Regions from separate parts of the Burkholderia sp. Tr-20390 genome, predicted to be linked through region 1. Evidence: riboswitches for the same ligand, from Rfam matches in the RefSeq annotation. Region 1 holds a riboswitch; the other holds the start of a gene.
What was found. Region 1 has a riboswitch for manganese ahead of G3N98_RS02885 (sodium:calcium antiporter). Riboswitches for the same ligand answer to the same signal wherever they lie in the genome.
Positions count from the first base shown of each region.

Region 1 (7,586 bases):
GCGCTCGTGAACCCGGCCAGGTCGCCCAGCTTGCCGGTGCCGAACACGAAGCGCGGATCGTCGGCATGCCTGCGCGCATAGGTATAGGCCAGTGCGGCGATCAGCATCGCGCCTGCGTGCGTCGACATGTGCAGCCCGTCGGCGACGAGCGCCAGCGAACCGAACAGCGTACCGCCGACGATCTCGGCCACCATCATCGCCGAGCATAGACCGATCACCATCCACGTCCGCCGCTCGTTCTGCTCGTGCGCAGCGCCGAGGAAAATATGGTCGTGCCCCGCGCCGAACGCGTCATTCGTGAAATTGCCCATGTTCCGCCCCGATTACTTGAAATAGCTGTGCACCACGTCGATCAGCTGCTCGGTCGCGCTGCCTTCGTGCTCATCCGGTCCATGTGCATCGACCATGTGCTCGCGGATGTGGTCCTCCAGCACGACGGCCAACAGCCCGTTCATCGCGCCGCGACAACTCGTGATCAATTGCAGCACCTCGTTGCAGCCGCGCTCATCCCCGAGCGCGCGCTCGATCGCCTCGACCTGGCCCTTGATACGGCGCACGCGGTTCAGCAGCTTCTGTTTTTCACGAACGGTATGGCTCATCGATGACGGGACTCCTGGATAGGGAGGGGGAGTATATCTCCAGGAGGTTTCCCCTATAGAGGCGAGGGGTATTTCGCCTTCGACAGGCTTTCATCTCAGGTACACGTTTGACAGGGAGGTCCACTCCGTATCTTTCCGTGCCGGCCCACTTGTCTCAAGCGCCGTCCGTCTATACCGAGCCTATCTTTCGCAATGCCCGGGCTGCTGACGAACCTGCACCAGGGCGCATCCCGTAGACCATCGAGTTAAGGGGGAAAGGGTCATGGATTGACGCGAGTTGTGCGCCTCCAGGGCTGTGAAGTGGGAAGCGTTCACGCACTTCACATCGGTGCACAATGCCGATGGACCGCTGTGGGTTCCTGCCCGCATAGGGTTGTTGGATCATGTGCGGGCCAGACAACATAAGGTGTTGTCACTGAATCCCTTGCGCAGGGACTGCGATGCGTTTCAGCGCTCGGATCAGCGCATCGAAATCGGAATTCTCGCCGCGACCCAATCCATCGTGGAAGGCGGCATCGAGATCGTCCGTGTGCTGTCGTACGCATCCGATGCGTCGAAGTAGATCAGCTTTCCGTCATGGATCTCGATCGGATCATTTCCGGGCCGGCCGCTCCAAAAGACGAAAAATAGCCGGGTCGCGAGGGTCGACCCGTGCGCATCGGCCACGACGATTTTGACCTGCTCGTTCTGATCAGCAAAAAGGCCATTGCCGCTGCGGCCACTGCCGCAGATGTTGACGATATAGGTTGTGCCATCGATCTGCTTGACGCCACCGTTCAGCTTGGCGTTGTAGTTGAATCGCTGGCAATCGGTGTCGTCGGTCGTGATCCCGCGAAAGTTGACGAGATAGAAGAACACCAGGAAGCTCAGCGTGACGACCGCCAGTCCTACGCGTTTCATTCGGCTGAAGTGGTCGATATTTCTAACAAACCAGTAGAAGTAGAGCACGAAGATGATCGACGTGATGGCGAAGATCATGCCCTTCGCATTCTTGAGCGAGAAAAGCGTGATCGCGTTCCGCGTGTGGGCCGGCAGGAACATCCACGCAATGGCGACAACCAGGCACAAGACGACAACGGTCAAGACCACTTTGAAAACGGTGGAGATCGCCTTCATTGCTCGGCCGGGATGGTTCTGCATACGGTATCGAATTTCAGAATGATCGGCTTGTTCAGCTTGATGAGTTTGGGGCGACTGTAGACCATGAAGTCGCCACCACGATTATGCGCCGACCTCCAGTCGCGGTACGTCTTGTTATGAACAGGCCAGTAGACATCCTTCGCCAGGAACTTCCGAAAGAGGCTTGTGCGTTTGTCGATCGGCTTGTCGACCTCTTCGCCCGTGGGGAGGTAGCGCCATTCTTCGATAGTCGAGTTCCCGACGTTCAAGTTGCTGCCTTTGAAAAAATCGTTGACTGCCGCGGCGTAGGACAGAACCATCCCGTTCTTGTTCCAGTGGCCGAGGTATTGGCTCTTGGAAAGCGAATCGTCGTTGAACGAGTAGCTGTCTTTGATGTAGACATAGACGTGGGTAATCTGTGCGACAGGCTCGAGACAGAATATCTTGTTCTTGCCTTCGTATTGATAAAAGCGTTCGCCAGTTACGGCAGCCTTCCCTACGGCAGCGTAGAAATTGAAGTTCGCCAGGGCGCCGGTCAAATCAGTCATCGCGGTACCGTCAAGCGTGTCGAGGGATGAGACGGGCTGGTACTGGAATCCCCAGGCGATGTGAAACTGGAGCGGGTCCTTCAGAAACGGTGAGGTGTCGATAGCGATACCTGCTGCATTCAATTGCCCGGCCGAAAAACTCCGCTCGACCACGGGCGCCAGGACTTTCGTGACTGCTCGTGCGGCATTCGGTGTGTAAATCGCTTGCCGGACAAGTTGATTGAATCGCTCGGTTGCACCGCGAAATTTCAGCGCCCAATCCAGGGAAACCGTCGTGTCATCGATCGGCTGTACAGAATTGAGGTCGTCGTCATAGACGTGTCTTGGGCGCGCAAACCATTCTCGCGCGAGCTTGGCCGAGATTGGCCAGCCCATCTTGTCCATCGCTTTGGGGATGTCCTGAAGATCGAACTTGGGCAGTTTGTCGGCTTGCTCCGCGTCTCGAGGCTTGTCGCTCGGTTGCGGTTTGGTGGGCGCTGGCGCAGGAGTGGACGTGTGATGCGCTTTGACCGGAACGGGTGTCTTGGGCGGCGATGGTGGCTCGTTCGGCGCACGCCTGTCGAACGAGATTGTTTGCTGCGTGTCGATGGGAACGCATCCGACCACGCCAGCGCGACATTTCCACCGTTTGCCGCGATAGAAGACTCCAGATTCCAGCTGGTAATACGGGACTTTTTTGACGTCGAGCATAACGCTTGAATAGTGATTCGCAAGAGAACCGGTCTCAGCGTAATCAAAACCCCGACAATTCCAACCACAAACCCAACGGCAATAATGAGGATGACTTGCCAGATCAAGCCAAACCTACGTGGGTCGTAGAGGCACGAGCAGTTTTCCGGCGGCACGATTGTTACGGAAGGTTTCGTGGCCAGACAGCCCGACATTGGGTCCTCGAGTTCCGCAGCCTCTTGTCTATCCATTTTGGCAACCGTGTCAGCATCCACGAGTGCCTGGCGCGTGGAATGAACAGATTCGCCTCGGCGAGCCGCGGTGGTACGTGTATCGCATCCCGCCACGAACGCTCTTGACGGAATTGCACTCCGGTCACACGAAGATGGTCGACAACCGTTCGTCAATACCATCTCAGATCGTCAGTCCATGCCCATCGCTCAGGCATGATTAGCCTGCCGCCCCTCAAAGGACAGATGCAGCACATCACCGACGAGAGGCGCGCGTACTGCTGCGACGGGTTCTGCCGGGAATTTGAGATGAAGGCTTGTCGAAAGCAATCCGCCCGGCTAGACTGCCTTTCGTCTTTGGGGAGTAGCCTGCTTTCCGTCCCCGGAAAGCGATCGTGTCAACACACTCGGCCTGCAGCCGTGGCACGATCAGCCTGATTGGCCTGGCGAGACCATGGGCGCATCGCGTCGTTCCTGGTCGGACGTCGGCGGATGCGCCATGGTTCGTCAGCGTCCGACCACGGAGTCCCCATGTCCCACACCGCCCTCTCCCCGCGTTTCGCCGCCGTCCGCGCGCATGCCTGCGGAGGTGCCGCATGACTCTCATGTTTGTCGAACTGGCGTTCATGCTGGTCGTCATCCTCATCGCCGCCGAGGTCTTCACCAATGCGCTCGAACATCTCGGCGAACGCCTGAAGATTTCCGAAGGCGTCACCGGTTCGCTGTTCGCGGCCGTCGGCACCGCGTTGCCCGAAACGATGGTGCCGCTGCTCGCGCTCGCCGGCGGCACCGCGAACCAGGCCGTGAACGAGGAGATCGGCGTCGGCGCGATTCTCGGCGCGCCGCTGATGCTCGCGACGCTCACCACCTTCCTGATGACGCTCGCCGTGATCCGCTCGCGCGGGCTGCGCGGCACGATCGCGCCCGAACGCACGGGCTTCGTGCGCGACATGAACTACTTTCTCGCCGCGTTCTCGCTGGCCACCGCCGCGATGTTCGTCCCGCATCACAACGGGGCCGTGCGTGCGTTGCTCGCGGCGACGCTGGTCGGCATCTACGTGATGTATGTCGTGATGACGTTCCGGGCGTCGAGCCAGCTCGTCGATGCCGGGCACGGCACCGAGGCGCCGCACACGATGTTCCTGTCACGCCTGGGTGTGCCGACCAACCTCGCGACGATCGCGCTGCAACTGCTCCTCGGCGTCGCGCTGCTGGTCGGCGGGGCGAAGGGTTTCATTCACGGCGTGGAAGGCGTGTCGCACGCGCTGGGCATATCGGCGCTGCTGCTGTCGCTGATCATCGTGCCGATCGCGACGGAACTGCCGGAGAAGGTCAACAGCGTGCTGTGGATCCGCCGCAGGAAGGACACGCTCGCGTTCGGCAACATCACCGGCGCGATGGTGTTCCAGGGCACGCTGCTGCCGGCGATCGGCATCATGCTGACGCCGTGGGAGCCGCGCCCCGAAGTGCTGACCGGCGTGATCATCACGCTCGCGGCGGCGGCATGGCTGCGCGTCAATGCACGCACGCGCGGGCTCGCGATCTGGGCGTTGCTCGCGAACGGCGCGGGGTATGCGGGGTATTTGTTCCTGACGCTGGCGCGCTGAAATGGCTCAATGGACGCGCCGGGCGCGATCCTGCTGCCCGGCGCGAACGAAGCCTCATCGCGCCGGCGGCCCGCAAGCGATTCAGATGCGCGTCTGGTTCACACGCTGCGACAGTTGCTCGGCGCTTTCCTTGCGCTCGCTGTAGCGGTCAGTCAGATACACGCCGACGTCGCGCGTCAGCAGCGTGAATTTGACCAGCTCCTCCATGACGTCGACGACCCGGTCGAAATACGCGGACGGTTTCATCCGGTCGTCGTCGCCAAATTCCATGAACGCCTTCGCGACCGACGACTGGTTCGGGATGGTCAGCATGCGCATCCAGCGCCCGAGCACGCGCATCTGGTTGACCGCATTGAACGACTGCGATCCGCCGCTGACCTGCATGACCGCCAGCGTCTTGCCTTGCGTCGGCCGCACCGCGCCGACCGACAACGGAATCCAGTCGATCTGCGCCTTCATCACGCCGGTCATCGCGCCGTGCCGCTCGGGGGAGCACCACACCATGCCCTCCGACCATTGCACGAGCTCGCGCAACTCGGCCACCTTCGGGTGGTCGTCGGGCGCATCGTCAGGCAGCGGCAAGCCGGCCGGATTGAAGATCCTGGCTTCGGCGCCCATCGCCGCCAGCAACCGCGCCGCCTCCTCGACCAGCAACCGGCTGAACGAGCGCGTGCGCAATGACCCGTAGAGCAACACGATTCGAGGCGGATGCGTCGACGGCTGCGCGGGCTGCAACCGGCTCGCGTCCGGCACGCGAAACAGCGTGGCATCGAGTTGCGGCAGATCGTTCAGTCGCTCAGACACGCTTGCCCTCCGCATCGATCACGATTTCGCCGTCTTCCTTCGCAAACGGCCCCTTCTGCGGATCGGGCAGGATGTCGAGCACCTGCTCGGACGGACGGCACAGCCGCGTGCCGAGCGGCGTCACGACGATCGGGCGGTTGATCAGGATCGGGTGAGCGACCATGAAGCCGATCAGGTCGTCGTCGCTCCACTTCGGATTGTCGAGATCGAGCGCTTCATACGGTGTCCCCTTGCGCCGCAGCACGTCGCGCACGGGCACGCCCATCGCCGCGATCAGCGCACGCAGCTCTGCCCGGCTCGGCGGCGCTTCGAGGTAAAGCACGACACGCGGCTCGACGCCGGCGTTGCGAATCATCGCCAGCGTGTTGCGCGACGTGCCGCAATCGGGGTTGTGATAGATCGTGATGTCGGTCATTTCCGGATTCCTGAATGGTTTCACGCGCACTCGTACCAGCGCTTCGAACGGTTGACGACACGCACGACGAGCAGCATCACCGGCACTTCGACGAGCACGCCGACGACGGTCGCGAGCGCGGCGCCCGAGTGGAAGCCGAACAGGCTGATCGCGGCGGCCACGGCCAGCTCGAAGAAATTGGACGCACCGATCAACGCCGACGGACACGCGATGCTGTGTTGCTCGCCGACGAGACGATTGAGCCCATAGGCGAGCGCTGCATTGAAGAACACCTGGATCAGGATCGGCACCGCGAGCAGCGCGATCACCAGCGGCTGCTTCAGGATCGCCTCGCCCTGGAACGCGAACAGCAGCACCAGCGTGGCCAGCAACGCGGCGATGGACCAAGGGCCAATCTTCGCCATCGAGCGGTCGAACGCCGCCGGCCCCTTCGCGAGCAACAGCCTGCGCCACACTTGCGCGAGGATCACCGGGATGACGATGTAGAGCACGACCGACGTGAGCAGCGTCGCCCACGGCACCGTGATCGCGGACATTCCCAGCAACAGGCCGACCAGCGGCGCGAACGCGATCACCATGATGCTGTCGTTCAGCGCGACCTGCGACAGCGTGAACAGCGGATCGCCGCCCGTCAGCCGGCTCCACACGAACACCATCGCCGTGCACGGCGCGGCGGCCAGCAGGATCAGGCCGGCGATATAGCTGTCGATCTGGTCGGCGGGCAGCATCGGCGCGAACAGCTGCCGGATGAACAGCCAGCCGAGCAGCGCCATCGAAAACGGCTTGACGAGCCAGTTCACGACGAGCGTCACGCCGATCCCCCGCACATGCTGCCGAACCTCATGCAACGCGCCGAAATCGACCTTGACCAGCATCGGCACGATCATCACCCAGATCAGCAGCCCGACGGGCAGGTTGACCTGCGCGTATTCCATGCGGCCGATGTGCTGAAAGAGCCCGGGCAGCGCCTGGCCCAGCGCGATGCCGAGCACGATGCACAGCGCCACCCAGACGCTCAGGTAGCGCTCGAAGAAGCCGATGGCGGGCTGCGCCGCCACGGCTTGCGGTTGTGCAACGTCCGAGCCGGTCATGCATCGCCTCCGCAGCAATCGGGCGCCGTCGGCACGCCGCAGGCCGCGCCGGCGCAGCAGTTCTCGGTCAGGAACCCGATGAGCCCGCTCATCGATTCGAAATTCGCCGCGTAATAGATGAACCGGCCGTCCTGGCGCGCGGTGACCAGGTCGGCATGCGACAGATCCTTCAGATGAAACGACAGGCTCGATGGCGACAGCCCGATCTGCTGGGCGATCGCACCAGCCGGCAGCCCTTCGGGCCCGGCCACGACCAGCGCGCGAAAGATGGCCAGGCGCGCTTCATGAGCAAGCGCGCCCAGGGCGCGCACGACGAGATTGGAGTCCATGGCGCGAAGGATAGCGCCATCATTTCAATATTTCAAGCATTGTTGAAATGAAGGTGCGAATCCCGTGCGTGGCCGCTCCCCAGCCCTTCGCGCACCGTCAAACCCGGCCGCACGCGCGGCTTCCGGCCCGACGCGCACGGCACCGGTGCAGCCGCCCGCCTCGCGGACGGGCGAC
Region 1 covers NZ_JAAGPC010000004.1:72,163-79,748, forward strand. Annotated here, with positions in the region: gene dmeF (CDF family Co(II)/Ni(II) efflux transporter DmeF) at 1-311, opposite strand, end outside; gene G3N98_RS02870 (metal/formaldehyde-sensitive transcriptional repressor) at 324-599, opposite strand; gene G3N98_RS02875 (hypothetical protein) at 1,059-1,739, opposite strand; gene G3N98_RS02880 (DUF6402 family protein) at 1,712-2,956, opposite strand; yybP-ykoY riboswitch at 3,513-3,680, shown strand; gene G3N98_RS02885 (sodium:calcium antiporter) at 3,762-4,772, shown strand; gene arsH (arsenical resistance protein ArsH) at 4,854-5,576, opposite strand; gene arsC (arsenate reductase (glutaredoxin)) at 5,569-5,991, opposite strand; gene arsB (ACR3 family arsenite efflux transporter) at 6,012-7,082, opposite strand; gene G3N98_RS02905 (metalloregulator ArsR/SmtB family transcription factor) at 7,079-7,411, opposite strand.

Region 2 (7,586 bases), on a different contig from region 1:
GCCGTGCTGAACACGATCCGCTGAGCGCCGCCAGCCGGGCGCCGACGGGCAGGACGCGCGGTGCGGCAGGTTGCCGCACGCGCGCTGTCAGTTTCGTGCCAGACCGTTCGCGCTAAAATCGCGCGATTGTTTTCCGGACCGACCACGAGGAACCCCGCCGACATGAACGACTACACGCTCGCCATCCGCCGCGAACGCCGCCTGCTGATGCTGCTCGGATGGGTGTGCATCGCCCTGCTGGCCGGTGCGCTCTACCTGCAGTACGTGAAGAACGAAGATCCGTGCCCGCTGTGCATCATCCAGCGCTACTTCTTCTGCGCGATCGGGATCTTCGCGTTCCTGGCCGCCGGGATCCGCAACTGGCGCGGTGTCTGGGTGCTCGAGCTGCTGATCGCGATCGCCGCGGCCGGCGGTGTCGGCACGGCCGCCCGGCACCTGTCGATCCAGATGAATCCGGGCTTCAGCTGCGGCTTCGACACGCTGCAGCCGATCGTCGACAGCCTGCCGCCCGCGCAGTGGTTCCCCGGCATGTTCAAGGTCGCCGGACTGTGCGAGACGGTCTACCCGCCGATCTTCGGCATCCTGCTGCCCGGCTGGGCGCTGATCGGCTTCGCCGTGATCCTGGTCGCGGTCGCCGCGAGCCTCTGGCGCCATCGCCGCAAGCTCGTGGCCTGACCGGCCGGTGTCGACTGGCCTGCGCGCGGCCCGTTCGCCCGGGCCGCACACTACCGCCGGCCGGTGACCGCCCGGCTCCGGCGCGCCCGCCGGCCCAGCCCGGCGAGCCGCATCCGGCCCGTCGAGCGTAAACACCTACCCCGCCGCCGCCCGGGTCTCCGGGCGAACGCGCATCGCGCGAGTTCCGCGCCCAGCCCCGCCACGCCTGCGTTTCGGCCCGATGTGCGCGCATTGGCGCCCCGATCCCGCGCGGCGGGCCTATGATCGACATGATCGCCTCCTGATAGCCCGGATCACCGCCTGGCGATGTTCCCGTCGCCTCGCGGTGCTATCTTCGTGACTGGATGGCGATCTACGTGCGCGAGGCCAGGCGGTCTCACCACCCCTGCGTAACGCGCGCCCGATCCGCAATGTCGACTGGATTCATCATGACAACGCAAACCATCCGCATCCGTCACCCTCATGCCGTCCGCGCGCGCCGTTCGCGCGCTGCCGCCGCACTGCATCGGCCGTGCGGCCGGCCCGCCTCGCTCCCGTCCGTCATCGTTGCCGCCACGCCCGCCAGCCCGCGCCGCGTGTCGTGCCGCGTCGTCCCGAACGGAGCGTGCTGATGGAAGCCTGGCTCGGCGATCTGCAGCAACTGCTCGCGCACGGCGAAGCGGCCGTGCTCGTGACGGTCGCGCACACCGACGGCTCCGCGCCGCGCGAAGCCGGCACCAAGATGCTCGTCACGCGCGACACGGCCCGCCATACGATCGGCGGCGGTCATCTGGAATGGAAGGCGATCGAGATCGCGCGGCATCTGCTGAAGGATGGCGCGCACGTGCCGCACGCACGCCGGCTCGAACGGCTCGCGCTCGGCCCGAGTCTCGGCCAGTGCTGTGGCGGCGCCGTGGTGCTCGCGTTCGAGCGGCTCGATGTGGGCGATCTCGGCTGGATCATGTCGCTCGCGAAGCGTGTCGCGGCCGGCGCCGCGACCGTGCGTAGCGTATCATTCGGCCCCTCGCCGGGCGCGCCGCTGTTGAGCGAGCCCGAATCGGAAGCCGCGCGTGCCGACTGCCTGCTGTGGGAAACCGGCGGCGTGTCGCTGATGACCGAAACGATCGCGCCGTATGCGTTCCCCGTCGTGCTGTTCGGCGCCGGGCACATCGGCACCGCGCTCGTGAAGGTGCTGGCGACGCTGCCGTGCCACGTGCGCTGGATCGACGGGCCCGATGCGGTGTTCCCGCCGGCCGACGCGCTCGCCGGCATCGGCAACCTCGCGATCGAAGCGGCCGCTGCCCCGGCCGACGCGGTCGACGCCGCACCGCCGCAGTCGTACTTCGTCGTGATGACGCACGACCACGCACTCGATTTCGTGCTGGCCGAGCGCATCCTGCGTCGTGCCGACTACGCGTACTTCGGGATGACCGGCTCGCACGCGAAACGCGTGCAGTTCGATCATCGTCTCGCCGCGATCGGCATCGACCCGGCCCAGGTCGCGCGGATGCGCTGCCCGATCGGTGTCGAAGGCATCATCGACAAGGCACCCGAAGTAATCGCGATCTCGGTGGCTGCGCAATTGCTGCAGGCCGTCGAGGCAAACGCGAATGCAAACGCGTCCACGCAGGCTTCCCCTACCTACTGACCGACCAAGAACGACGCCATGACCCCGACATTCAAGGACAAGATTGCCCGCGCGCCGAAAGCGGAGCTGCACATCCATATCGAAGGCTCGCTCGAGCCCGAACTGATCTTTGCGCTCGCGCAGCGCAACGGCGTGAAGCTCGCGTACGACTCGATCGACGCGCTGCGCGCCGCATACGCGTTCACCGACCTGCAGTCGTTCCTCGACATCTATTACGCCGGCGCGAGCGTGCTGCTGACCGAGCAGGATTTCTACGACATGACGGCCGCGTACTGCGAACGCGCGCTCGCCGACAACGTCGTCCACACCGAGCTGTTCTTCGATCCGCAAACGCACACCGAGCGCGGCGTGCCGATCGAGACGGTGGTCGCGGGCATCGAGCGTGCACTCGCCGATGCCGAGCAACGCGGGCTGTCGAGCAAGCTGATCCTGTGCTTCCTGCGCCACCTGTCCGAAGAGGACGCGCTCGCGACGTTCGAATCCGCGCTGCCGCTGTTCGAGCGCTATCGCCATCGCCTGATCGGCGTGGGCCTCGACTCGTCCGAGCTCGGTCATCCGCCGACGAAGTTCGCACGCGTGTTCGAGAAGGCGCGCGCGCTCGGGCTGAAGCTCGTCGCGCACGCAGGCGAGGAAGGCCCGCCGGCGTACATCTACGAAGCGCTCGACGTGCTGAAGGTCGACCGCATCGACCACGGCGTGCGCAGCATCGAGGACGCGGCGCTCGTCGAGCGCCTCGCGAAATCGCGTACGGCGCTCACCGTCTGCCCGCTGTCGAATCTCAAGCTGTGCGTGTTCGACGACATGGCGAAGCACACGCTGAAGGCGCTGCTCGATCGCGGCGTCGCGGTGACGATCAACTCCGACGATCCGGCCTATTTCGGCGGCTACGTCAATGAAAACTACTTCGCGACGGCCGAAGGGCTGCAACTCACGGATGCCGAAGTCCATGCGGTGATCCGCAACGGCTTCGAGGCGTCGTTCATCGAACCGGCGCAGCGCGACGCGCTGTACGCGCGCCTCGACGCGTACTGGCAGGCCGCGTGACGGCCGGCATCGAGGAACGCTGACAGATGAAACACGGCAACGGCATCCGCTTCGCGACCACCGGCCCGGCCTTGCGCCGGGACGACCGCGGGCGTGAGCGCGCGGCGACGGCGCTGTGCGTCGTCGCTCGCGCATGCCTGCCGTCGCGATTTGCCGTTTCGCGCGCGGCCGCATCGGTCGTGAGCGCAACGGCTGCGAGGCCCGCCGGCAACCACTCGCCGGCGGCTTCGGCCGCCACGTTCGCCCGCGCAATCGCTTCCGGTCGTGCCGCACGCAGCGTGCCGCACCCGCTCGCCAGGCGCCACGTTGCCCCCGTGCGGCGTCGCCCGTTTTCTTCTGTTCGCCTTACCTTGATGCAGGACCATTCGTCATGACGCAAACCGCTTTCCGTTCCCAGCTGCTGACCTTCAACGGCGACCCGGCGCAATCGAGCCAGGCCGCGAACTACGAGACCGACGGCCTTCTGGTCGTCGACGACGGCAAGGTCGTGGCGGCCGGCCCGTACGCGCAGCTCGCCGCGACGCTCGCGCGCGACGCGATCGTCCATGACCTGCGCGACAAGCTGATCGTGCCCGGCTTCATCGACACGCACATCCACTATCCGCAGACGGACATGATCGCGTCGCCGGCGCCGGGCCTGCTGCCGTGGCTGGACAAGTATACGTTCCCGACCGAGCGCCAGTTCGGCGATCCCGAGCATGCGCGCGAAGTCGCCGACTTCTTCGTCGACGAACTGCTCGCCTGCGGCACGACGAGCGCGCTCGTCTACTGCACGGTGCACAAGCAGTCGGCCGATGCGCTGTTCGCGGCAAGCGATGCGCGCGACCTGCGGATGATCGCGGGCAAGGTGCTGATGGACCGCAACTGCCCCGAATTCCTGCGCGATACCGCGCAATCGGGTTATGACGACAGTGCCGAGCTGATCGACCGCTGGCACGGCAAGGGCCGCCAGATGTACGCGCTCACGCCGCGCTTCGCGCCGACGTCGACCGAGGCGCAGCTCGAGGCGTGCAGCGAACTCGCGCGCCGCCATCCGGACGTGTTCGTGCAGAGCCACGTCGCGGAAAACGTCGACGAGGTGAAATGGGTGGCCGAGCTGTTCCCCGGCCATCGCAGCTATCTCGATATCTACGACCGCTACGGGCTGCTGCGCCCGCGCGCGGTGTACGGCCACTGCATCCACCTCGACGACGAGGACCGCCGCCGGATGGCCGAGACGCGCACCGTCGTCGCGCACTGCCCGACGTCGAACTTCTTCCTCGGCAGCGGGCTGTTCGATTTCGACAAGGCCGGCGAATACGACGTGCCCGTCACGCTCGCGACCGACGTCGGCGGCGGCACGTCGTTCTCGATGCTGCAGACGATGAACGAAGCGCACAAGGTCGCGCGGCTGTCGGGCCACCACCTGAGCGCGACGCGAATGTTCTGGCTCGCGACGGCCGGCGCCGCGCAGGCGCTCGACCTCGCCGATACGGTCGGCACGCTCGCACCGCGCACCGAGGCCGACTTCGTCGTGCTCGATCCGCAGGCCACGCCGCTGCTCGCGCGCCGCACGAAACGCGCGGATTCGCTCGAGGAACTGCTGTTCGCGTTCGCGCTGCTCGGCGACGACCGCGCGGTGTACCGCACCTATGCGGCCGGCCAACTCGTCCACGAGCGCGGCGCGGCACGCCGCCCCGCCGCGTAACGACCTGCCGGGGGTCGCCCCGGCCCGCGCGGGCCTCCACCGCCGCGCGTGCCGGGCCGCCGAGACTGCCGTACGCCGATCCCGCCCCGACTCCGGGCACAGCGCCCGCCAACCGCTTTCCCGCGCGCAACGCACCGTGCTAGAATTCGCCGCTCATTGGGGAGTAGCCGCTCCGCTCGATGTCCCGCGCTCCCGGCGCGCATCGTGACGGAGGCGTCCGTCAACAGACTTGGCCGTACGGCCATGGCGGACGCAGCCACCGAGGCCTGGCGAGACCGATGGTTCACAGCGCGCCGCATCAGGGCCCGGCGCGCGGTGGATCGTCGCTCGCACGCACAACATCGGCCCGTGGAACCCCATACGTGTCTCAAGCCTTCCTGATCTCCACCGGCGCCGTCGCCCTCGCTGAAATCGGCGACAAGACCCAACTGCTGTCCCTCGTACTCGCCGCGCGCTATCGCAAGCCGGTGCCGATCATTCTCGGCGTGCTCGTCGCGACGCTCGTGAACCACGGTTTCGCCGGCGCGCTCGGCGAATGGCTCGGCGTGCTCGTCACACCGTCGATCATGCGCTGGGCGCTCGCGTTCTCGTTCATCGCGATGGGGTTGTGGATCCTCGTGCCGGACAAGCTCGATGCCGACGAAGCCAATGCCAACCGCTCACGGCTCGGCGTGTTCGGTGCGACCCTCGTCGCATTCTTCCTCGCAGAAATGGGCGACAAGACGCAGATCGCGACCGTCGCGCTGGCCGCGCGCTTCCAGGACTACCTCGGTGTCGTGGCCGGCACGACGTTCGGGATGATGCTCGCGAACGTGCCCGCGATCCTGCTCGGCGACCGCTTCGCGCACCGCCTGCCGACGAAGCTCGTGCACGCGATCGCGGCCGTGCTGTTCGTCGTGCTCGGCGCGCTGGCGCTGCTGGGTATCGGGGTCTGACGGAAGGGCATGGCCGGCGCGGCCGGACGGCCGCGCCGAGAGGGATCCCGCGTTACTTCGCGGCAGCGGCACCCGACGCGGGCGCGGCCGGCACCACGCGTTCGTTGGCGGCCGGCGCCGCCGGGCCGCCGCGCTTGTCGACCGGCAGCCGGACCGAGCGAACCGCGCCGTTGGACAGCGGGAAATCGGCGAGCGCACTGCGCGCGAGGAACGGCATCGCGTACAGCAGCGTACCGTTGTCGCCGGTCGTGCGCGCGGACACGTTGTACACCTCCTTGCCCGTCGCGCGCTCGGTGATGCGGATGCCGAGCGTGTAGTCGAACACCTGGTACGTCTGCGCGACGTAGCCGGCCGGCATCGGCCCCCAGGGACCCCACGGGCCCCACGGCCCGCGCCGCCAGTACGGCCCGGGCGCGAACCACGGATCGTAATAGACCGGCTGCGGCACCGTCACGAGATCGCTGCCGACCGCATAGGTCAGCCCGACGAGATACCGCGCCTGCGCCTGCGGCACCTGCCGGAACGCATACGTCGACAGCTCGTTCGCGACGATCGGCTCATAGGTCGACTGCTCGATGCTGTTCTTCTGCGCCTCGGTGCGCGTGAACGCATAGGTGCGTGTCGCGTCGCTGCCGCTCCAGTCGGAGAAGGCCGTGACCTGGGTCGTCACGTAGCTGGTGCAGCCGGTCAGCAGCGCCACGCACAGCACCGCCGCCCAGCACGCACCGCGTTGAATCCATTCGCGTTTCATGTTGATCCTCTTCGATCCGTCACCCGTTCGTCGCACCGCGCGAACCGTAACGGGATGCCGATAATACGCGGACTCCCGGAACCGGTAAAAAGTTCGCCCGGCACGCGGCCGCCAGCCTTTGTACAATGGCCCGGTTCGCCCGGCCCGTGCCACGGGCCCGTCCCCCACTCCACCGATCTCGACGACCATGTCCGACAACGCCTCCTCCACCGTGATCCGCCGCGCCGACTACACGCCGCCGGCCTTCCTCATCGATGCCGTCGCGCTCGAATTCGATCTTGCGCCGGCCCGTACGATCGTCAGGAATACGATGCGCGTGCGCCGCAATCCGGACGCCGCGCCCGCGCCGCACCTGGAGCTGATGGGCGAAGCGCTCGAATTCCTCGGCGCCTGGCTGGATGGCGCGCCGCATGGCGCCGTGCGTGCGCACGAACACGGGCTGACGGTCGAGAACGTGCCCGAAGCGTTCGAGCTGACGCTCGAAAGCGCATGCGCACCTGACCAGAATACGACGCTGTCGGGCCTCTATGTGTCGAGCGGCAACTTCTTCACGCAGTGCGAAGCCGAAGGTTTCCGCCGGATCACCTACTTCCTCGACCGTCCGGACGTGATGGCGTCGTACACGGTGACGCTGCGCGCCGACAAGGCCGCGTACCCGGTGCTACTGTCGAACGGCAACCTCGTGGATTCGGGCGACCTGCCCGACGGCCGCCACTTCGCGAAGTGGGAAGACCCGTTCCGCAAGCCGAGCTACCTGTTCGCGCTGGTCGCGGGCAAGCTCGTCGCGATCGAGGAAACGATCACGACCGGCTCGGGCAAGGAGAAGCTGCTGCAGGTGTGGGTCGAGCCCGCCGATCTCGACAAGAC
Region 2 covers NZ_JAAGPC010000265.1:24-7,609, reverse strand. Annotated here, with positions in the region: partial or broken gene G3N98_RS36690 (amidase) at 1-24, shown strand, start outside; gene G3N98_RS36685 (disulfide bond formation protein B) at 163-675, shown strand; gene xdhC (xanthine dehydrogenase accessory protein XdhC) at 1,286-2,302, shown strand; gene G3N98_RS36675 (adenosine deaminase) at 2,321-3,346, shown strand; gene guaD (guanine deaminase) at 3,717-5,033, shown strand; yybP-ykoY riboswitch at 5,180-5,317, shown strand; gene G3N98_RS36665 (TMEM165/GDT1 family protein) at 5,396-5,968, shown strand; gene G3N98_RS36660 (DUF4136 domain-containing protein) at 6,021-6,719, opposite strand; partial or broken gene pepN (aminopeptidase N) at 6,907-7,586, shown strand, end outside.
Region 2: another riboswitch for manganese. It lies ahead of G3N98_RS36665 (TMEM165/GDT1 family protein); the one in region 1 lies ahead of G3N98_RS02885 (sodium:calcium antiporter).